DNA from 2 places in the Microbacterium sp. XT11 genome. Region 1 is predicted to be linked to the other one. Evidence: riboswitches for the same ligand, from Rfam matches in the RefSeq annotation. Region 1 holds a riboswitch; the other holds the start of a gene.

Region 1 (10,897 bases):
GTGATGGAGCCGCCGGTCTCGGCCGCGCGCCGGTCGGCCGCCTCCACGACGTCCGCGCGCGGCGCGTAATCGGCGGGAGAGGCGATGCGCACGTGCATGCCGGCCGTCACGCCGGCCAGGGCGTACGAGTGCGCCATGTTGCTCTGCCCGTCTCCGAAGAACGTGAGGGTCAGGCCGGCGAGCTCGCCCTTGTGCTCGCGGATGGTCAGGAGGTCGGCGAGCAGCTGGCACGGGTGGAAGTCGTCGGAGAGCGCGTTGATCACCGGTACGCGCGTGCCCGCCGCCATCTCCTCGAGCCCGGCCTGCGCGTAGGTGCGCCACACGATCGCTGCGACCTGCCGTTCGAGCACGCGCGCCGTGTCCGACGGCGTCTCCTTGCCGCCGAGCTGGCTGTTCGCGGTGGAGATGATGAGGGGCGAACCGCCCAGGTCGGCGATGCCCACGGCGAACGACACGCGCGTGCGCGTGGACGACTTGTCGAAGATGACGGCGACCGTCTGCGGCCCGGCGAGGCTCTTGTCGGCCCAGCGGTCCTTCTTCAGCTCGAGTGCGAGGTCGAGGATCTCCCCCTGCTCTGCGGGGCTCAGATCGTCGTCGCGCAGCAGGTGGCGGGTCATGCGAGGGCCTTTCCGGAGGGGGTGAGGGACGCCTGGACGTCGGAGAGCGCGGCGGTGAACAGCTCGCGGAACTCGGCGAGCTCCGCGTCGCCGATCGTGAGCGCCGGGGCGATGCGCACGGTCTCGGGGTTGGCTGCGTTGACGATCAGGCCCCGCTCCTGCGCGGCGGCGACGACGTCGCCCGCGACGGGTGCCGAGAGCCCGACGCCGATGAGCAGACCGCGCCCGCGGACCTCGGCGATGAGGGGCGAACCGATGCCTTCGATGATCTCCCTCAGCTGCACACCGCGCCGCGCCGCGTTGTCGACGAGGCCGGCGCGCTCGATCTCGCCGAGCACGGCGTCGGCGACCGCGGTCGCGAGCGGGTTGCCGCCGAACGTCGAGCCGTGCGACCCGGGCGTGAAGAGTTCGCTCGCCGCACCGTAGGTCACCAGGGCGCCGATGGGGAAGCCTCCGCCGATGCCCTTCGCCAGCGTGATCGCGTCGGGCGTGATGCCCTCATGGCTGAATCCGAACCACGCTCCGGTGCGACCGGCCCCCGTCTGGATCTCGTCGACGATGAGAAGCGCGCCGTGCGCGAGCGTGAGGGAACGCGCCGCTGCGAGGAACCCCTCTGGCAGCTCCACGACGCCGGCCTCTCCCTGGATGGGCTCGACGATGACGGCCGCCACGCGGTCGTCCATGGCCTGTTCGAGCGACTCGACGGTCGCGGGGATGTGCTCGACGCCGCCGGGCATGGGCTCGAACGGCGCACGCATCGACTCCTTGGCGGTCATCGCGAGCGACCCCATGGTGCGTCCGTGGAAGCCGTTCTCCAACGCGATGATGCGCGGCCTCGCGCTTCCTCCGTGCAGACGGGCCAGCTTGAACGCGGCTTCGTTCGCCTCGGCTCCCGAGTTCGAGAAGAACACGCGGCCGTCGATGCCCGCGCCGGCGAGACGCTTGAGGCGCGCGGCAAGGGCCAGCTGCGGAGGCGTCGCGAAGTAGTTCGACACGTGCGCGAGCGTGGCGGCCTGCCGCGAGACCGCATCGACGAACACGGGGTGCGCGTGACCGAGCGAGGTCACAGCGATACCTGCGAGGAAGTCGAGGTACCGCTTCCCGTCGGCGTCCCACAGGTTCGAGCCCTCACCGCGGGTCAGCAGCGCGAGGCGCGGCCCCACGTTGAGGATCAGATGATTCGCGGCGTCGTCCTGCCAGTTGCTCATGCGTTCGTCCCTGCGCTTCCCAAGACCACTTCTGTCCCGATTCCCTTGCTGGTGAAGAGTTCGACGAGCACCGAGTGCGGCACCCGTCCGTCGATGATCGCCGCGGCGTCGACCCCGCCCTCGACGGCGTCGAGGCATGCGCGCATCTTCGGGATCATCCCGGACTCCAGGCGCGGCAGCATCTCGATCAGCGCATCCGAGGTCAGATGCGACACGAGCGAGTCGCGGTTCGGCCAGTCGGCGTACAGCCCGGGCACGTCGGTGAGGATCACCAGCTTGCGGGCGCCCAGCGCCACGGCGAGCGCGGCGGCTGCGGCATCCGCGTTGACGTTGAGGGACTGGCCTGGATGGTCGAGGTCCGGCGCGATGCTCGAGACGACGGGAACGCGTCCCGCCGCGAGGTGGTCGAACACGGGCGTGGGGTCGACCTGCACCACGTCCCCGACCCGGCCGAGATCGATCTCCTCGCCGTCGACGACCACGCCGCGTCTGCGGCCCCCGAAGAGCCCGGCGTCTTCGCCGCTGAGGCCCGTGGCGATGGGGCCGTGCGAGTTGATCTTCGACACGAGCTGCGGATTCACCTGTCCGGTGAGGACCATGCGCACGACGCCGATCGCCTCGGTGGTGGTGACGCGGTAGCCGCCCTTGAACTCGCTGGGGATGTCGAGGCGTGCGAGCATGTCGGAGATCTGCGGGCCGCCGCCGTGCACGACGACCGGCTGCACGCCGACGTACCGCAGGTACGCGATGTCCTGCGCGAAGGCCTCCTGCAGCTCGTCCGAGACCATCGCGTTGCCGCCGTACTTGACGACGACGATCTGGTCGCGGAACTTCTTCAGCCAGGGCAGCGACTCGATGAGCGTCTCGGCCTTGACCGCGGCGATCTCTGCCGGGGTGTCCTGGATGTCGGTCATGAGGCGTACGCGCTGTTCTCGTGGACGTAGTCGTGGGTGAGGTCGTTGGTGAGGATCGAGGCCGTCGCGTCGCCGACCTTGAGGTCGATGACGAGGTGCGTGGCGCGCGGCGTCAGGTCGACCTCCTCACGGGGGCGATCGGGGCCGCCCTCGGTGCAGACGCGCACGCCGTTCATCCAGACGTCGACGTCGTACGGATCGAACTGCGCATTCGTCGTGCCGATGGCCGCGAGCACCCTCCCCCAGTTGGGATCGTTGCCGAAGATCGCCGCCTTGAAGAGGTTGTTGCGGGCGACGGAGCGGCCGACCTCGACCGCGTCCTGCTCGGATGCCGCGTTCCGGACCTCGATCGTGATGTCGTGGCTCGCGCCCTCGGCATCGCCCTGCAGCTTGACGGCGAGCTCCTGGCAGAGCTCCGCGAGCGCCGCGCCGAACTCGTGGAGATCTGGCTTGACACCGCTCGCGCCGTTGGCGAGGAGCGTGACCTGATCGTTCGTCGACATGCACCCGTCCGAGTCGAGGCGGTCGAACGTGCGGCCTGTCGCCGCGCGCAGTGCGGCGTCGGCCTCGAGCGGTTCGAGATCGGCATCCGTCGTGATCACCACGAGCATCGTCGCGAGCCCAGGAGCGAGCATGCCCGCCCCCTTCGCCATGCCGCCGATCGTCCAGCCGTCGCGCCGCACCACCGCGGTCTTCGCCACGGTGTCGGTCGTCATGATGGCCTGCGCGGCTGACTCCCCTCCGTTCTCGGACAGCTCGGCGATGGCGCGGGCGGTGCCGTCGAGCACCTTGGCGCGGAACGTCTCGTCACCGACGCCGATGAGACCGGTGGAGCAGACGAGCACGTCGCCCGCACTCACGCCGAGAAGCTCCGCCGCCTTCTCCGCGGTCTGGTGCGTGGTCTGGAATCCGAAGGAGCCGGTGAAGCAGTTCGCGCCGCCCGAGTTCAGCACCACCGCTTCGACGACGCGGTCGGCGACCGCCTGCTGCGACCAGATGATGGGGTTCGCCTTGGCCCGGTTGCTCGTGAACACGGCGGCACCGACCTTGCGCGGGCCACGGTTCACGACCACCGCTACGTCGGGGTTTCCGGTCGACTTGAGCCCGGCGGCGACGCCTGCCGCTTCGAATCCTGCGGGTGCGGTGACGCTCACGGCGCGACTCCGTTCACTGAGAGGGCGCGGGTCTCGGGCAGACCGAGCGCGATGTTCATGGACTGGATGGCGGCGCCCGCTGTGCCCTTGACGAGGTTGTCGACGGCGGTGACCACCGTGACGCGGTTCGCCGCACGGTCGATCGCGAGCCCGATGAGGGCGGTGTTGGCGCCGAGCACATCGGACGTACGCGGGAAGCGCCCCTCCGGGAGGAGCTGCACGAACGTCTCGCCGCCGTAGGCGCTCTCCCAGGCGTCGCGGATCTGCGCGTCGGTGGCTCCCTCCGCGATCGGGGCGGTCGAGGTCGCGAGGATCCCCCGGGACATCGGCACGAGCACGGGCGTGAAGGAGATGCGGATGCCGTCGGGGTCGAGGTCTCCGGCCGCGGCGATGGCCTGCCGGATCTCAGGGATGTGCCGATGGGTGCCGCCGACCGCGTAGGGGTTGGCGCTGCCGAGGATCTCGCTCGCGAGGAGGTTCGGCTTGAGGCTCTTGCCTGCGCCGGACGGACCGACCGCAAGCACCGTCACGATGTCCGACGCGTCGATCACTCCCGCCGCGACGCCCGGGGCGAGGCTGAGGCTCACGGTGGAGGCGTTGCACCCCGGTGCGGCGATGCGGGTCGCGCCGCGCAGCACCTCACGCTGCTTCACGACTCCGCTCGGATCCGCGTGACGGGGACCCGTGACCAGCTCTGGCACGCCGTACGTCCACGGCTCGTGGAACTGCCCGCCGTAGAACGCGTCCCATGCGTCCTTCGAGGTGAGCCGGTGGTCCGCTCCCGCGTCGATGACGAGCGGCACCGACCCCAGTGCGTCGGTGTACTGCCCGGACTGGCCGTGCGGCAGCGCGAGGAACACGATGTCGTGCCCCGCGAGCACGTCGGGCGTCGTGTCCTGCAGCGTGAGGTGCGCGAGCGAGCGCAGGTGCGGCTGATGATCCGCGAGCGGCTGGCCTGCGTTCGAGTGCGCTGTGACGGTGCGGATCTCGACGTCGGGGTGGTCGGCCAGGAGGCGGAGGATCTCGCCGCCTGCGTAGCCGGATGCGCCGGAGACGGCGACGGAATACGTCATGCTTCTACCTTAACGGTGGGACGGTCGGGGAACCGGGGCGGCGACACCGGCACTCGGCCCTCCGTGCGGAGCAGGCGGAAGCGCGGGGTCGCCTAGGATCGGCGGCCGCCGCGACGTCGGCGCACAGCGACTGCGGGAGCGGTGGCGGCCGGAAGCATGCCGCGACGATAGCGCGCGCGACGCGGCCTGCGCAAATCCGCGGCGTCATGCGAGATCGACGGCGGCGAAGAACGCCCGCTCATGCCGCGCCGATGCGTCGAAGGCCCGCAGCATGCGCGAACGCTTTCCGGCGTCGGCGAGAGATGCCGTCGTCGTCACGATGGCGATCGCGCGCTCTGTGGCCTCCGCGAACACCGGATCGGCGTAGGTGGTGAGCCAGGAGGCGTACGGATGCCGTTGGTCGCGCGCGTACTGGCCGAACTCGCCCGCGTGCAGCCGGCGACCGAGGTCGGTGTACAGCCAGAAGCACGGCAGCACGGCGGCTGTGAGTTCGGCGTAGTCGCCGCCGAAGGCGACCGAGCGCAAGTGGTCGAGATAGGCGGTGGTCGCAGGCGACGGCTCGGCGGCGAAGGTCGCGGCGCTCACTCCGCGCCCGGGGTTCAGCCACGACGCGTGCAGCTCCAGCTCTCCCACGATCGAGCCGTGCGCGGCGTCCGCCCAGAACGCCTGTTCGTCCGACGACGGCGCTAGCCGCGAGGCCTCGACGAGCACGCGGGCGTACTCGCGCAGATACAGCGCGTCCTGCGCGAGGTAGGAGAGGAACGCCGGCCGGCGCAGGCTGCCGTCGGCGAGCGCACGCACGAACGGAAGCTCGTCGATGTCGGCGCGGGTGCCTGCGATGCCCTCCCACCATTCCGTCGCGATGTCGGACGCGGCCGGTCGCGTCTCGAGCCCGCCGCGCGACCACAGTCCCGCGAAGTGATGAACCGGGCCGTGCCCGCCGCCGACCCTGAGCGGCGCGCCGCCCTTCAGGCTCTCGCGCAGCCAGGCTCGCGCGCCGGCGACGGCATCCCGCGCGCTCTCACCGCGCGCGAGACGTGTGGCGACCGCGGAGGAGAGCGAGCACCCGGTGCCGTGCGTGTTGCTCGTCGCGATCCGCACACCGGGGAACTCCGTCGTCGCGCCGCTCGACGCGTCGACGAGGGCATCGGGCACGTCGGCACCGGGCAGATGGCCGCCCTTCACCAGGACGGCCGCGCCGGTCGACGCCGACACGTCGGATGCCGCGGCGAGCGCCTGCGACCACCCGTCGACACCGTGGCCGGCCAGCACCGCGAGCTCTTCCAGGTTCGGGGTGATCACATCGGCGCGGCTGAGGAGCTCGCCGAGCGCCCGCTCAGCGTCCGCGTCGAGCAGCCGATCGCCGCTCGTCGCCACCATGACCGGGTCGACGACCACGATCGGCGGCCGCGTGCGGTCGATCCACGCCGCGACCTCCCGCACCACGCCGGCCTCTGCCAGCATCCCGATCTTCACCGCATCCACCACGATGTCGTCGGAGATCGCATCGAGCTGCGCCCGCACGAACTCGGCGGGTGGCACGTGCACACCCCGCACGCCCCGCGTGTTCTGCGCGGTGAGCGCCGTGAGCACGGCCATGCCGTATCCGCCGTTGGCGGCGATCGACTTCAGATCGGCCTGGATGCCCGCACCGCCCGACGGGTCGCTGCCTGCGATGCTCAGCACCCGGGGCACACCGGCGGCGCGCCAGCGGCTGAGAAAGGCGCTGGCCGTCTCGGCGGGGTCGTCCGCTGTGCACAGCGCGGACACCACCGCGAGACCGGCGGCGCCCGCATCGCGCAGCGCCTCGGTGTCGTCGATGCCGACGCCGCCTATCGCCACGCACGGGAGCGGACTCTCCGCGGCGAACGCGCGGAACCCGTCGACGCCCAGTGCCGGAGGGTGGTCGGGCTTGGTCGACGTCGGTCGGATGACGCCGACGCCGAGGTAGTCGACGGTGCCCTCCGGAAGGGCGAGGACCGCGTCGAGGTGCTCTGCGCTGTTCGCCGTGAGCCCGATGAGTGCGTCGGGACCGAGCAGCGCCCTGGCACGGAGCACCGACTCGTCCCCCTGGCCGAGGTGCACCCCGTCCACGCGCGCGCCGGCCTGCCGCGCGGCGAGGGCCGCGTCGAGACGGTCGTTCACCACGAGGAGCGCGCGGCCGTCGATCACGCGCGAGAGTTCCACGAGCTGCGCGGCGGTCTCGGCATCCGTCGCGGTCTTGTCGCGGAGCTGCACGACGCGCACTCCCCCGTCGACGGCGCGCCGCACGGTCTCGACGACCCCGCGGTCGCCGCACAGGCGAGCGTCGGTCACGAGGTACAGCGCGAGGTCGGCGATCACAGCGCGCCGTCCTCGACCCGTGCGGCTGCCGCGAGGTCGGACGCCTGCACCCCGGCGAGCCGATCGAGCAGCGCCACGGCGAAGCTCCCCGGGCCCTCGGCAGCGCGTGCCGCCTGCTCGGCCGCGACCGTGTAGACGAGGCTGGCCGCGGCGACGGCGGTCAGCGGATCGGCGCCGCTCGTGCGTGCGGTGCCGAGGAACGCGGCCATCACCGCGCCGAGCGCGCAGCCTCCGCCCGTGACCCTGGTGAGCAGCCCATGGCCGTTCGCGATGCGGAGCACTCGACGGCCGTCGGTGAGGAGATCCACGGGACCGGACACCGCGACCACGCTGCCGAAGCGCTGTGCGAGCGACAGCGCCGCGTCTGCGGCTGCATCCGTGCTGTCGACGGCATCGACTCCGCGTCCTCCCGCGCTGAGTCCGGCGAGCGCGAGGATCTCCGACGCGTTGCCGCGGATGGCGGTCGGCCGGGCTGACACGAGCGTGCGGGCGAACTGGGTGCGCACGGGAAGCATCCCGATCGCGACCGGGTCGAGGACCCACGGCGTGCCCGCCGCCTCAGCCCCCTCGACCGCCTCGACGGTCGCGTCCCGCTGCTCCGGGGTGGGCGTGCCGAGGTTCACGAGCATCCCTGAGGCGACACCGGCGAACGCCCCCGCCTCTCCGACGATGTCGACCATCGCGGGTGCCGCCCCGACTGCCAGCAGGACGTTCGCGGTGAAGCCGGTCACGACGGCGTTCGTGATGCAGTGGGTCAGTGGAGGCGCCGCACGCAGCTCCTCCAGGAGCGCGCCGGCTTCGGAGACGAGGCGGGTGGCGGATGCAGGACGCAGAAGATCGCTCATGCGCGACATTCCCTTCGCTAGTACGAACTAGATCAGGTTCGACGGGTGTGATCTCAGCCGCGCGTGCGGCACCCCGTGTCACTGCTCGGAGTCTAGCGAAGGCGAGTGCCGTCGTCATGGCATCCATGTCACCAGCACCGGGCGCCGGAGGGAAGCCGTCTCCGCTGTCGGCAGAGACCCGCCTCAGTCGCGGATCGTCGCGCCGAACCTCTCCGACGCCACGGCGACACCGGCGAGCTTCGCCTCGGTCGCCTCGGCGGCCGTGAGCGTGCGGTCGTCGGCACGGAAGCGGAGCGCGAACGTGAGACTCTTCGATCCCTCGGGCACGCCGTCGCCCCGGTAGTCGTCGACGAGCCGAACGGACTCCAGCAGCGCACCCGCGCCCTCGGCGAGAGCCGCGCGCACCTCTCCGGCCGCGAGCTCGGCCGGCACGACGAGAGACACGTCCTGCGTCGCTGCCGGGTACGTCGACAGCGAAGCGGCGACGGTCGACGGCACGGCCAGCTCGAGGACGACGTCGAGGTCGATCTCGGCGACGGTGGCACGACCGGGCAGGTCGGCGGCCTCGGCGACCGACGGATGCAGCTCGCCCACGTATCCGACCTCGACGTCGCCGACGCGCAGCGACCCCGCACGACCGGGGTGCAGCGCGGCCCGCTGCGACTGCACGACCTCGATCTCGACGCCCGCAGCAGCCGCGATCACCCGCACGGCGTCGAGGGCCTCGGAGAGACCGGCCGCCTCGGCGGGCCGACCCGGCTGACGAGCCGAGACGTTGCCGGTGAGCAGCACCGAGACGTAGCGGCGCTGCGGCGGGATCGAGGCATCGAGCGCCGCGAGCGTCTCGTCACTCGGGCGCACGCCGAGCGGCGGCACCTCGTCGGTCCCGTACTCGACGCCCGGTTCCGGGAGGAACACCGTGCCCGTCTCGAACAGCGCGAGGTCGGTGAGACCTCGCGAGATGTTCCGGTGCGCGGTCTGCAGGAGTCCGGGCACGAGCGAGCGACGCAGGAACGGCGCCGAGCCGTCGAGCGGGTTGGCCAGGCGGATGCTGGGCAGGTGATTCCCCGAGGCCGATCCGTGAAGGTCGTTCTGCGCCTCGGTCGTGAACGGGAACGACGGCGTCTCGACGAAGCCGGCGGCCGCGAGCGCGTTCGCGACGCGACGGCGCCCCTGCTGCGCCGGCGTGAGGCCACGCCCGGACGGCGGGGTGGGCAGCACCGACGGGATGCGGTTCAGACCGTGGATGCGCGCGACCTCCTCCGCGAGCGTCCACTTGTCGGTGAGGTCGGGGCGCCAGGTCGGCGGGATGACCGTCCACCCGCCCTCGGACTCGGTCACCTCCGCGCCGATGGTCGTCAGCGCGCCGGTGATCTCGTCATCCGTGTAGTCGACGCCGATGAGCCCCTGCACGAACCCGCGGGGAAGCGCGATCTCCTCGATGAAGACCTCCGCGAAGAGGGCGCCGCCCTCCTCGGTGAGCGTGCCGCCCGCGAGCTCGACCATGAGGTCGGCCGCCCGGCGCGCGGCCACGAACGGGATGAGCGGGTCGACGCCGCGCTCGAATCGCTTGGACGCCTCGCTCGGAAGCTTGTGCCGCCTGGCCGTTCTGGCGATCGTCGTGGGGTCGAAGGTCGCCGCCTCGATGAGCACGTTCCGCGTGGTCTCGCTCATCTCGGTCGTGCCGCCACCCATGACGCCGGCGAGGCCGATGGGGCCGGACTCGTCGGTGATGAGGAGGTCTTCGACGTGGAGCACGCGCTCCTGACCGTCGAGGGTCGTCATCTTCTCGCCCGGAGCTGCCCGCCGCACGGTGATACCGCCCGCGAGCTTGTCGAGGTCATAGCCGTGCAGGGGCTGTCCGAGCTCGAGCATCACGTAGTTGGTGATGTCGATGAGGACGCCGAGGGAGCGCATGCCGGCGAGCGTCAACCGCGCGACCATCCACGGCGGGGTCGGACGCGAGGGGTCGACGCCGCGCACGACGCGGGTGACGAACTCGCTCGCACCCACGCGACCGCGCACGGGGGCCGCGTCGTCGACGATGGCCGTGTGGCCTGCGCCGGGCTGCAACTCTGCGAAATCGCGCTCGGCCGGGTCGCGGAACGCCGCTCCCGTGGCGTGGGAGTACTCGCGCGCCAGTCCGCGCAGCGAGAACGCGTATCCGCGGTCGGGCGTGACGTTGACCTCGACGGCCACATCGTCGAGGCCCAGCAGGGCGATCGCGTCGGTGCCGACGGGCGCGTCGATGCCCAGGTCGCCGAGGATCAGGATGCCGTTGTGCTCGTCGCCGAGACCCAGCTCACGGGCCGACGCGATCATCCCGTCGGACACGTGGCCGTATGTCTTGCGCGCCGCGATCGGGAACGGGCCAGGCAGCACAGAGCCGGGAAGCGTCACCACGACCTTGTCACCGACGGCGAAGTTGCGGGCGCCGCACACGATGCCACGGGGCTCCGCCTCGCCGACGTCGACCTGGCACCAGCGGATCGTCTTGCCGTTCGACTGCGGTTCCTCCTCGAAGGAGAGCACCTGGCCGACGACGACGGGACCGCTGATGTCGAAGCGGTGCACGTCCTCCTCTTCGAACCCGACGGAGACCATCGCCGCGAGGACGTCCTCGGGCGTGGCGTCCGGCGCCACATCGACGTATTCACGCAGCCACGAGAGCGGGACGCGCATCACACCACCATCCCGTACTGCTCGCTGAAGCGGACATCGCCCTCGGCCATGTCGCGCATGT
Region 2 (10,897 bases), 850 kb from region 1:
CGGCGGGCGCGACCGCGTCCTCCGCGGGCGCGTCATCGATGTGAGGCTGGGCGTCCATCGCGGCGCCGGCGCCGGCCGTCAGGGTCGCGGCGGCCACCGGATCGCTCGGGACGCTCTCGGCATCGAGGGGCAGCGGCTCTGCGGCGTCCGGCAGTTCGGTGGCGCCTGCGTCGCCGGCTGCACCGGCACTCTCCACCCCGGCATCCGCCACCCCGGCATCCGCCACCCCGGCACCCTCCGCATCGATACCCGAAGCCTCGGCATCCGAAGCCTCGGCATCCGCCACACCGGAATCCCCGGTGCCGGAGTCCGCCGGCGCCTCGCCGGCGCCGGGGTGCAGCAGCTGGGTCGCGGCCGCCTCCGCCTTGGCTCCGAGTCCACTGCCTCGGACGAGCTCGATGAACACGTCTTCAAGCGTCGGGCCCCGCTGCACGAGCGTGCTCAGGGCCACGCCGGCCGAGGCGGCAGCGGCGCCGACAGTGCGTGCATCCGTCCCCCGTACGGTGAGGCCCGACCGCAGCACCTCGAACTCCAGGCCGGCCTGGGCGAGAGCGGCGCGCAGCCCGTCGCGGTCGACCGCGTCGACGACCACCGAGCCGGCCGACGGGTCCGCGAGCTTCTCGATCCCGCTCGACAGCATGAGCTGCCCCTTGGAGAGCACGAGCACGTGATCGGCCACCTGCTCGACCTCGCTCAGCACGTGCGACGACACCACGACCGTGCGGCCCTCGTCGGCGAGGCGGCGCATGAGCAGGCGCATCCAGCGGATGCCCTCGGGGTCCAGTCCGTTCGCGGGCTCGTCGAACACGAGAGTGCCCGGGTCGCCGAGCAGAGCGTGCGCGACGCTCAGGCGCTGACGCATGCCGAGCGAGAAGCTGCCGATACGCCCTTCGCCCTCGCCCTCGAGGCCGACCAGGCGAAGGACCTCGTCGACGCGCGAGAGCGGGATGCCGTTCGCCTTCGCCGCGATCGTGAGCTGTCTGCCGGCGGTCCGCCGCGGCCGGTAGACCGTCTCCTCCAGCACGGCGCCGATCGTGCGCAGCGGCGTGCGGAGGTCGGCGTACGCGACGCCGCCGATGGTCGCCGTACCGCTCGTGGGGCGCACCTGGCCGAGCAGGATGCGCAGCGTCGTGGTCTTTCCTGCGCCGTTCGGACCGAGGAACGCGGTCACCACGCCGGGTTCGACACGTGCGGAGAAGTCGGAGACCGCCGTCACATCGTTGAAGCGCTTCGTGACGTGCGTGAACTCGAGCACCTGTCCGTCGGGCATCCGCGACCTCTCGTTGCAGTGGGCAGTTCCATCTATCCTGCCGGAAAAGCGCCCCGATCGCGTATTTCCCGCTCGAGAGGAGCCGCGGGCAACGGAGTAACGTGACACTCGTGACCGATTCCACAGACGCCCCCAAGGTCCTCGTCCGCACCGAAGGGGCTCTCGGCAGACTCACCCTTAACCGGCCGCGGGCCATCAACGCGCTCGATCAGGACATGATCTCCCTCCTCACGGCGGCGCTCGACGCGTGGCGTCACGACACCGACGTGCAGATCGTGATGATCGACGGCGCGGGGGAGCGGGGCATGTGCGCGGGTGGAGACATCCGCGCCCTGCACTCGCAGATCGTGGCGGGGCGCACCGACGAGACGATCGATTTCTTCCGGGCGGAGTACGCGCTCGACGCCATGATCGCCGAGTATCCGAAGCCCGTGGTCGCCATCGCCGACGGCATCACCATGGGCGGCGGGATCGGCCTCGCCGGGCATGCGGCGATCCGCGTCGTCACCGAGCGCTCGACGCTCGCGATGCCCGAGACGCGCATCGGCTTCACCCCCGACGTCGGCGGCACCTGGCTGCTCGGACGTGCTCCGGGGAGGTTCGGCGAGTACTTCGGCCTCACCGGACGCACCATGAACGCGGCGGACGCCCTGTATCTCGGCTTCGCCGACCACTTCGTCCCGTCGGAACGACTCGACGCGCTGCGCGACGCGCTGGCGCACCGGGCGGACCCCACGGGGCCGAGTGAGATCGTGCTGCTCTTCGACGAGACCCCCGATCCGTCGCACCTGCCTGCGTCACGGGCATGGATCGACGAGGCCTTCTCGGCTCCCGACGTGCGCGAGATCATCGCGCGGTTGCGAGCCTCAGGAGAGACGGACGCCGCGGACACGGCGGACCTGCTCGAGAGCCTCGCTCCGACCGGACTGGCGGTGACGCTCGACGCGGTCCGGGAGGCGAGAGAGATGTCGGGGCTGCGCGCCGCTCTCGAGGGGGAGTACCGGAGGGTGCTGTGGTTCGTGCACCGGCATCCGGATCTCGTGGAGGGGATCAGGGCTCAGGTGGTGGACAAGGACCGTTCGCCGCGCTGGGATCCGCCCACGATCGACGACCTGGCACCGGATGCCGGGGCGGACGCCCGCGCCTACGTGCCGGAACGCGCGCTGTTCTGATCCCGACGGGGCGCGTTCTTCGCCTCGGTGCAGAAACCGCAGGCCGGAGCGGGAAAGGTTCGCTGTCAGCGAAGGCCCACCGTAAGGGGGATGCGAATGTCTGTGGCACATGGCACTCTGTGATGCGGCCGATTGTCGGCGGGTCATCCACCCGCGGGGAAATCGGCTGCTCGACCCCTCAAGGAAAGTCCGCCTGTGCTGGGAAAGATCCTCGTCCGCTACCTGTCCAGATATCGGTGGCTGCTGCTCGGAGTGCTGGTGTTCCAATTCGCCAGCGCCCTCGCCACCCTCTACCTTCCCCGCCTGAACGCCGACATCATCGACAAGGGCGTGGCCCAGGCCGATACCGGCTACATCTGGCGCACCGGCCTGTTCATGCTCACGGTGTCGCTCGGTCAGATCGTCGCGTCGATCATCGCGACGTACTTCGCCGCGCGTGCAGCCATGAGCGCGGGCCGTGACATCCGATCCGACGTGTTCGCGAAGGTGAGCGGATTCTCCGAGCGCGAGGTCTCGCAGTTCGGCGCCGGGTCGCTCATCACCCGCAACACGAACGACGTGCAGCAGGTGCAGATGCTCGCCATGATGGGCGCGACGATGTTCGTGACGGCGCCCCTGCTCGCCATCGGCGGCATCATCATGGCCGTGCAGACGAACGTCGGCCTGAGCTGGCTCATCGCCGTCTCTGTGCCCGTGCTGCTCATCGTCGCCGGCATCATCATCGGCCGCATGGTCCCGCTGTTCCGCAAGTACCAGAGCAAGCTCGACGCCGTGAACCGCGTCATGCGCGAACAGCTCACCGGCGTCCGCGTGGTGCGCGCCTTCGTGCGCGAACGCATCGAGGAGGAGCGGTTCCGCGAGGCCAACACCGACATCATGGTGGTCGGCCGCAACGTCGGGTCGCTGTTCGTGCTGCTGTTCCCGCTGTTCATGCTGATCCTCAACGTCACCGTGGTCGGCGTGATCTGGTTCGGCGGCATCGAGGTCAACACCGGGGCGGTCGAGGTCGGCACGCTGTTCGCCTTCATGCAGTACATCGGCCAGATCATGATGGGCGTCATCATGTCGAGCTTCATGGCGATGATGATCCCGCGCGCTGCGGTGTCGGCCGAGCGCGTCGGCGAGGTGCTCGACGCGACGTCGAGCATGGAGCGCCCCGCCAACGGCGTCACCGAGTTCCCGGAGCCGGGAGCCGTCGCCTTCGACGACGTCGAGTTCACCTACCCCGGCGCCGAGTCGCCTGTGCTCTCGGGCATCAGCTTCGCGGCCCGCCCCGGTGAGACCGTCGCCATCGTCGGATCGACCGGCGCGGGCAAGACCACGCTGGTCTCGCTCATTCCACGACTGTTCGACGTGTCGGGCGGAGCGGTGTACGTCGGCGGCACCGACGTGCGCGAGGCCGATGTCGAAGCGCTGTGGAAGGGCATCGGACTCGTGCCGCAGCGACCGTTCCTCTTCACCGGCACCGTCGCGTCCAACCTCCGCTACGGCCGGGAAGACGCAACGGACGACGAGCTCTGGCGCGCGCTGGAGATCGCTCAGGGCCGTGACTTCGTCGAGGAGATGCCCGACAAGCTCGAGTCGCGGATCGCGCAGGGCGGCACGAACGTCTCCGGCGGCCAGCGTCAGCGTCTGGCCATCGCGCGGGCCATCGTGCACCAGCCGCAGATCCTCGTGTTCGACGACTCGTTCTCCGCGCTCGACCTCACCACCGACGCACGCCTGCGACAGGCGCTGTGGCGGGAGCTTCCGCACGTCACCAAGATCGTCGTGGCACAGCGCGTGTCCACGATCACGGATGCCGATCGCATCGTCGTCCTTGAAGGAGGAACCATGGTCGGAGTGGGCACCCACGAGGAGCTGCTCGAGACCAGCGAGACCTATCGCGAGATCGTCGAGTCGCAGCTGGGGGTGGACGCATGAGCGAGCAGCCTCCCGCGGGCCCCGCGAAGGGGGCGAAGAGCCGTCGCGAGCGCATCGCGGCCGCACGGGCCGCCGCGGCCTCCGGTGCCGCGACGACGGAGGAGCGCGAGCTCACCGACGCCGAGAAGTACGAGGCCGAGCTCGCCGAGCAGGCGCGGCAGAACGCGGGCGGCTGGGACAGCGTCGCTCCGGGCAAGGCCGACAACTTCGGCAAGAGCTTCGGGCGGATGATCGGGTTGCTCAAGCCGTCGGCAGTGTGGTTCGTGCTGGTCTCGGTGCTCGGCGCCATCGGCGTCGTGCTCACGGTCGCCGCGCCCAAGGTGCTCGCAGAAGCGACCAACATCGTCTACGAGGGGTTCATCGCGAACCAGCTCGGACAGAAGATGGGCGATTTCCCCGGGTTCCCTGCGGGCACGCCGAAGAGCGCGGTGGTCGAGGCGCTCCGGTCGGCCGGTCAGGACGACTTCGCCAACATGGTGGCCGCCATGAGGGACTTCTCCGTCGGTGACGGCGTCGACTTCGACGCGCTGCGGGGCATCATCCTCGCCGTGCTCGCGATCTACGTCGCCGCCGCCCTGCTGAGCTGGATCCAGGGCTACGTCATCAACGTCATCATGGTGCGCACCATGTGGCGCCTGCGCGAGCAGGTGGAGGCGAAGATCAACCGCCTGCCGCTGTCGTACTTCGACAAGGTGCAGCGCGGTGAGCTCATCTCTCGCGTCACCAACGACATCGACAACATCACGCAGACGATGCAGCAGTCGCTCTCGGGCGCGCTGACGTCGGTGCTGACCGTCGTCGGCGTGCTCGTGCTGATGTTCTCGATCTCGTGGCAGCTGGCACTCGTCGCCCTCGTGGCGCTGCCGCTCATGGGCGTGATCTTCGGCATCATCGGTCCCCGATCGCAGAAGGCGTTCGGCATCCAGTGGCGCAAGGTCGGCCGCCTCAACGCGCGCGTCGAGGAGGCGTTCTCGGGCCACGCGCTGGTCAAGGTGTTCGGCCGCGAGCAGGACGCCCTCGACCGGTTCAAGGACGAGAACGAGGAGCTGTACCAGGCGAGCTTCAAGGCGCAGTTCCTCGCCGGCATCATCATGCCGGCGATGACCTTCGTCGGAAGCCTCACCTACGTCGGGATCGCCGTGCTCGGAGGCCTCATGGTCGCGAGCGGCAACCTGCGGCTCGGCGACGTGCAGGCCTTCATCCAGTATTCGCAGCAGTTCACGCAGCCGCTCAGCGAGCTGGGCGGCATGGCCGCGGTCGTCCAGTCGGGCACGGCATCCGCCGAGCGGGTGTTCGAACTCCTCGACGCCGACGAGCAGGATCCGGATGCCGAGGAGGCGCCGGCCCTTCGCCGGGCTCAGGGACCGGATCAGGGAGGCGTGATCGAATTCGAGAACGTCGCCTTCTCGTACACGCCGGAGCGCCCGCTCATCACCGACCTGTCGTTCCGGGTGGAGCCCGGTCAGACGGTCGCGATCGTGGGGCCGACGGGTGCGGGCAAGACCACGCTGGTCAACCTCATCATGCGCTTCTACGAGCTCAGCGGCGGACGCATCCTGCTCGACGGTCAGGACATCTCGAAGATGACGCGCGACGACCTGCGGTCGCGCACCGGAATGGTGCTGCAAGACCCGTGGCTGTTCGCCGGGAGCATCCGCGAGAACATCCGTTACGGCCGCTCCACGGCGACCGATGACGAGGTTCTCGCCGCGGCCAAGGCGACATACGTCGACCGGTTCGTGCACGCGCTCCCCGAGGGCTACGACACGGTGCTCGACGAGGACGCCTCGAACGTGTCGGCGGGTGAGCGCCAGCTCATCACCATCGCGCGTGCGTTCGTCGCTCAGCCGTCGATCCTCATCCTCGATGAGGCGACGTCGGCGGTCGACACGCGCACCGAGCTGCTGCTGCAGCACGCGATGGCGGCGCTGCGCGAAGGTCGCACCTCGTTCGTCATCGCCCACCGTCTGTCGACCATCCGCGACGCCGACCTCATCCTCGTGATGGAGCACGGTGACATCGTCGAGAAGGGCACGCACGACGAGCTCATCGCGGCGCAGGGGGCCTATTGGCGCCTCTACCAGTCGCAGTTCGAGCAGGCAGCGACCGACATCGACGCCGAGGAGGCCCTCACCGGCAGCACACCTGTCGTGGTCACCGGCGAGGCGGAAGCCGTCGCGGCCGATGCCCGCGTCGGCGCAGCGGTCGGGGCGGAGACGCCTGTCGCCGAGGCCGCTGCGGCGCAGGCCGTCGTCGAACGTCCGGACACGGCAGAGCGGTCCGACTGACGGCGGGCTTCCGTCGCGCCGGTCGTGCCCGGCGCGCCGGAAGCCCCGGGCGCGGTGGAAGCCCCGGGCGCGGTGGTCGCGCCGGAGCTGGCGGGAGCGCCGGAAGTCCAGGAAGACTCAGGTCGCCCCGTCCCGAGAAACCTCGGGGAGGGGCGATCCGTCTATCGGTGGGTGTCGTCGGACAGGCCGAGCAGCTCCAGGGGGTGCGTGAGCCGCCACCACGCGCTCGGCCCGTCGACCTGCTGGGCCAGGGTCAGCGGCGTCGTCACCGAGTTCAGCGGGCCGGTCGCCGTCAGAGTGCCCACGCGGTCGCCCGCTTCCCGGTGATCGCCGAGGTCGATGTCCGCCTCGGTCGTCACGGTGGCGGCGTTCCAGCGCACCACGTCCGTGTCGGCATCGGTCACGATGTCCGCGGATGCGCCCCACAGCGTCTCGACCGTTCCGACGACGGTGCCTTCGTCGACGACCGGACCTTGCCCCTGCAGCTCGGCCTCGGCCTGACTGAACAGAGAGCGCGTCGCCTCGAGGCGCATGTCGTCGTCCTCCTGGCCGAGCACGGCGGCATAGAGGCGCACGCTCGTCCCGTCGACCTCGACGTCCTTCGCCGTCAGCAGGTTCCAGCTCTCGCCCAAAGTCCCCGTCTTCACGCCGACCACGCCGGGGTCGGCGAGCATGCCGTTCGTGTTCACCACGCGACCTGCGCCCGGAAGCTCCACCGACTCCATGCCGACGATGCCGGCGAACACGGGGTTCTGCATCGCGAGCTCCGCGAGCCTGACGAGCGCCGAGGGCGTCGCGACATTCCCCTCGTCGAAGCCTGAGGGCGTCACCACCGTGATGCCGTCGAGGTCGCGCTCGCTCAGCCACGTCTCGGCCGCGGCGGCGAACGCCTGATTCGAGCCCCAGATCTCCTTGGCGAGCCGGTCGATGTAGTTGTTCGCCGAACCCAGCAGCGTGCCCTGCAGCATCTGCAGCTCGGTGAGCGTGCCGCCCACCGGCACGTCGAGAGCCGACTGATCCGCGCGACGGTACGACCAGTACGCCTGGCTGTCGGCTCTCGTGAAGGAGAACTCGGGCCCCTGCTCGCCGGGAGCCAGCGGCATCCGATCCAGCACCATGAGCGTGCTCACGACCTTCGTCACACTGGCGATCACCGCACGGTCGTCCGTCGACGCCACCGTGCCGATGCCGCCGACGCCGACCGCAGCGCTGCCCTGCTGCGGCCAGGTGATGGCGGCGGCCGGGGTCTGCGCGACTGCGACATCGGCCACGGTGACGGTCGGTGCGACCTCGTGCAGAGGCCAGAGCAGAGTCGTTCCGGCATACGTGGCGAGCAGCCCCATGAGCACACCGAGAGGAACCAGGGCGGCCGGGCGGGTGATCGCGGAGCGCAGGTGCGCATCGGCCAGCAGCGATGCACGCTGAGTCTCGCGCTCGACCGCGTCGAATCCCGTGACGGCGGGCGAGTCGGCGACCACGGCCGGGTCGACCCAGGTGAGAGCCGTCGCGCCGGCTCCCGCGGGCGCCCACAGCGCGCGCGGCGCCTCGGATGCGGGAACGTCGAGGCCGAGCTCATCCAGCGCGGTCGGCTCGGCTGACGGAGCAGGGGACAGCCCGGAGCACAGCTCGGCTGACGGAGCAGAGGACGGCGCGGCTGATGGAGCAGGGGACAGCCCGGAGCCCTGATCGGAGTGCGGGCGGGCACCGCCGACGGCTGGGAGTGCCGCGGCATCCGCAACCGCTCCTGCGTCGTCCGCGGGGCGCGCCGGGGCATCCGGCACCGGTGTGGTGGCGTCGGCGGAATCGGGAGCGGTCACCTGCTTACGGTACCGAATCCGTTCGGAGAAACGGGGTCGCGTCGACTCGTGACCCCGTCGGTGTCGCGACTCGGTATGATCGTCAGCACAACCACGGGAGTCCGGCGAGCCGGGCTGAGAGGGAGCGAATCGCGCTTCGACCGTCGAACCTGATCCGGATCATGCCGGCGCAGGGAGGAGTTCCAATGAGTGCATCCACTGACCACACCGTGACGAATGCGGCATCCGCATCGTCCTCCACCGCCGCACCCCGCGTGCTGCGCTGGCGCGTCGTCGACATCGTCGTCGCCAGCGTCGTCGCTGTCGCGTGCGCCGTCGTCTTCCTGCTGTGGAACGTCGGCTACGAAGGTCCCGGCGTGTTCCTCAAGTCCCTGCTCCCCGGAGTCCAGGGGCTGCTCGCCGGTCCATGGCTCATCGCCGGAGTGCTCGGCGGTCTCATCATCCGCAAGCCGGGGGCGGCCCTGTACACCGAGCTCGTCGCCGCGACGATCTCCGCACTCATCGGCAACGCGTGGGGCCCGCTCACCATCGTGTCCGGACTCGCGCAGGGCCTCGGCGCCGAAATGATCTTCTTGGTCTTCCTCTACGGCGTCTGGCGTCTGCCCGTCGCCATGCTCGCCGGGGCCGGTGCGGGCCTCGCGTGCGGCATCAACGACCGCGTGCTCTGGTACCCCGGCGTCGACACGCTCTTCACCACCGTGTACATCGCGTCGACCACCGTGTCCGGTGCGATCATCGCCGGACTCGGCGCCTGGCTGATCACGCGCGGGCTCGCCGCGACAGGCGCGCTGAGCCGATTCGCGGCCGGCCGCGAGGTCACCGCACGCGTGTGAGCGACCATGTCCACCCGGCCGCGCTGGAGGCGCGCGGCTGGGGATGGCGCTACGCCACACGACGGCGATGGGCCGTGCGCGAGGTCGACCTGCGCATCGAGCCGGGCGAGCGCGTGCTGCTGCTCGGCGCATCCGGCTCCGGAAAGTCGACGCTGCTGCAGGGGTTCGGCGGCGTGCTCGGCGGCGCGGACGAGGGCGAGTCGCACGGCGCTCTGCTCGTCGACGGCGCCCCCGCCGCCGGCGTCCGCGGCCGCGTCGGCATGGTGCTGCAAGACCCCGACACCCAGACGATGCTCGCCCGCGTCGGTGACGACATCGCGTTCGGATGCGAGAACCTCGGCGTCCCGCGTGCGGAGATCTGGACCAGGGTCGCGCAGGCCATGGCGGCGGTCGAGCTCGACGTCGCACTGGACCGCTCGACATCGGCCCTCTCGGGCGGGCAGAAGCAGCGGCTCGCGCTCGCCGGGGTGCTCGCGATGCGCCCCGGGGCGATCCTGCTCGACGAGCCCACCGCCAACCTCGACCCCGCAGGCGTGCTCGACGTGCGCGACGCCGTGGCCGCGGCGCTCGATGCCACCGGCGCGACCCTTGTCGTCATCGAGCACCGCATCGACGTGTGGCTTCCCCTCGTCGACCGCGTGATCGTGCTCGGCGCCGAACCGGAGGGCACCGTGGTGCTCGCCGACGGAACGCCCGACGAGGTGCTGGGAGCTCGCGGCGCAGACCTCGCGGCATCCGGCGTGTGGGTGCCGGGGCATCCGCCGTCCGCCCCGCCGCCGCCCGCACACGCACCCGGGGAGGCGTTGATCGAGACTCACGACCTCGTCGTGTCGCGGAGGCGCGGCATCCCGGTCGCCGGTCCCTTCACCCTCGACGTGCGTGCGGGGGAGGCGATCGGCATCACCGGACCGAACGGGGCGGGCAAGTCCACCCTCGGCCTCACGGTCGCGGGGTTGTTGCCGGCCGAGTCCGGCCGGGTCGCCGCCACGCCGGCGCTGCGCGCGGGGGAAACAGCCGACCCCTATCGGTGGAAGTCCCGCTCCCTGCTCACCCGCACCGCCACCGTGCTGCAGACCCCCGAGCACCAGCTGCTCGCCACGACCGTGCGCGGCGAACTCGCCGTCGGGCCTCGCGCCCTCGCGCTCCCCGACAGCGAGATCGCGGCGCGCACCGACGAGCTGCTGCATCGCCTGCGGCTGACCGAGCTCGCGGAAGCGAACCCGTACACGCTCTCCGGCGGCGAGAAGAGGCGCCTCACCGTCGCGGCCGCCCTCGCGACGCGCCCTCGCGTGCTCGTGCTCGACGAGCCCACCTTCGGGCAGGATGCGACGACCTGGGCCGAGCTGGTCGCCCTCATCGCCCGGTTGCGTGACGACGGGGCGGCCATCGTCGCGATCACACACGACGACGCCGTGCTGCAGGCGCTCCACGCCCGCACGATCGAGGTGGGGTCATGATCGATCCGCTCACGGCGCGCATCGAGCGCAGCGGTCCGATCGCCCCGCGGTCGGCGCTCGCGAAACTCGCCGCGGCACTGCTCATCGCCCTCCCGCTCGTGCTGACGATCGACGTGGTGTCGGCATCCGTCGCGCTG

What was found. A riboswitch is a leader RNA that binds a small molecule or an ion and turns the genes downstream of it on or off. The one in region 1 is predicted to bind thiamine pyrophosphate.
Region 2: it holds a riboswitch for thiamine pyrophosphate, as region 1 does, so the genes downstream of both, AB663_RS02500 (ECF transporter S component) here and thiM (hydroxyethylthiazole kinase) in region 1, are expected to answer to the same signal.

Annotation. Positions count from the first base shown of each region.
Region 1 is NZ_CP013859.1:3,135,343-3,146,239, forward strand. Features, by position in the region: gene argF (ornithine carbamoyltransferase) at 1-617, opposite strand, end outside; gene AB663_RS14940 (acetylornithine transaminase) at 614-1,825, opposite strand; gene argB (acetylglutamate kinase) at 1,822-2,739, opposite strand; gene argJ (bifunctional glutamate N-acetyltransferase/amino-acid acetyltransferase ArgJ) at 2,736-3,893, opposite strand; gene argC (N-acetyl-gamma-glutamyl-phosphate reductase) at 3,890-4,966, opposite strand; gene AB663_RS14960 (bifunctional hydroxymethylpyrimidine kinase/phosphomethylpyrimidine kinase) at 5,171-7,309, opposite strand; gene thiM (hydroxyethylthiazole kinase) at 7,306-8,154, opposite strand; TPP riboswitch at 8,146-8,240, opposite strand; gene pheT (phenylalanine--tRNA ligase subunit beta) at 8,338-10,836, opposite strand; gene pheS (phenylalanine--tRNA ligase subunit alpha) at 10,836-10,897, opposite strand, start outside.
Region 2 is NZ_CP013859.1:508,480-519,376, reverse strand. Features, by position in the region: gene AB663_RS17295 (ATP-binding cassette domain-containing protein) at 1-1,270, opposite strand, end outside; gene AB663_RS02520 (enoyl-CoA hydratase/isomerase family protein) at 1,381-2,442, shown strand; gene AB663_RS02515 (ABC transporter ATP-binding protein) at 2,638-4,365, shown strand; gene AB663_RS02510 (ABC transporter ATP-binding protein) at 4,362-6,653, shown strand; gene AB663_RS02505 (D-alanyl-D-alanine carboxypeptidase family protein) at 6,815-8,470, opposite strand; TPP riboswitch at 8,554-8,665, shown strand; gene AB663_RS02500 (ECF transporter S component) at 8,656-9,303, shown strand; gene AB663_RS02495 (ABC transporter ATP-binding protein) at 9,300-10,760, shown strand; gene AB663_RS02490 (energy-coupling factor transporter transmembrane component T family protein) at 10,757-10,897, shown strand, end outside.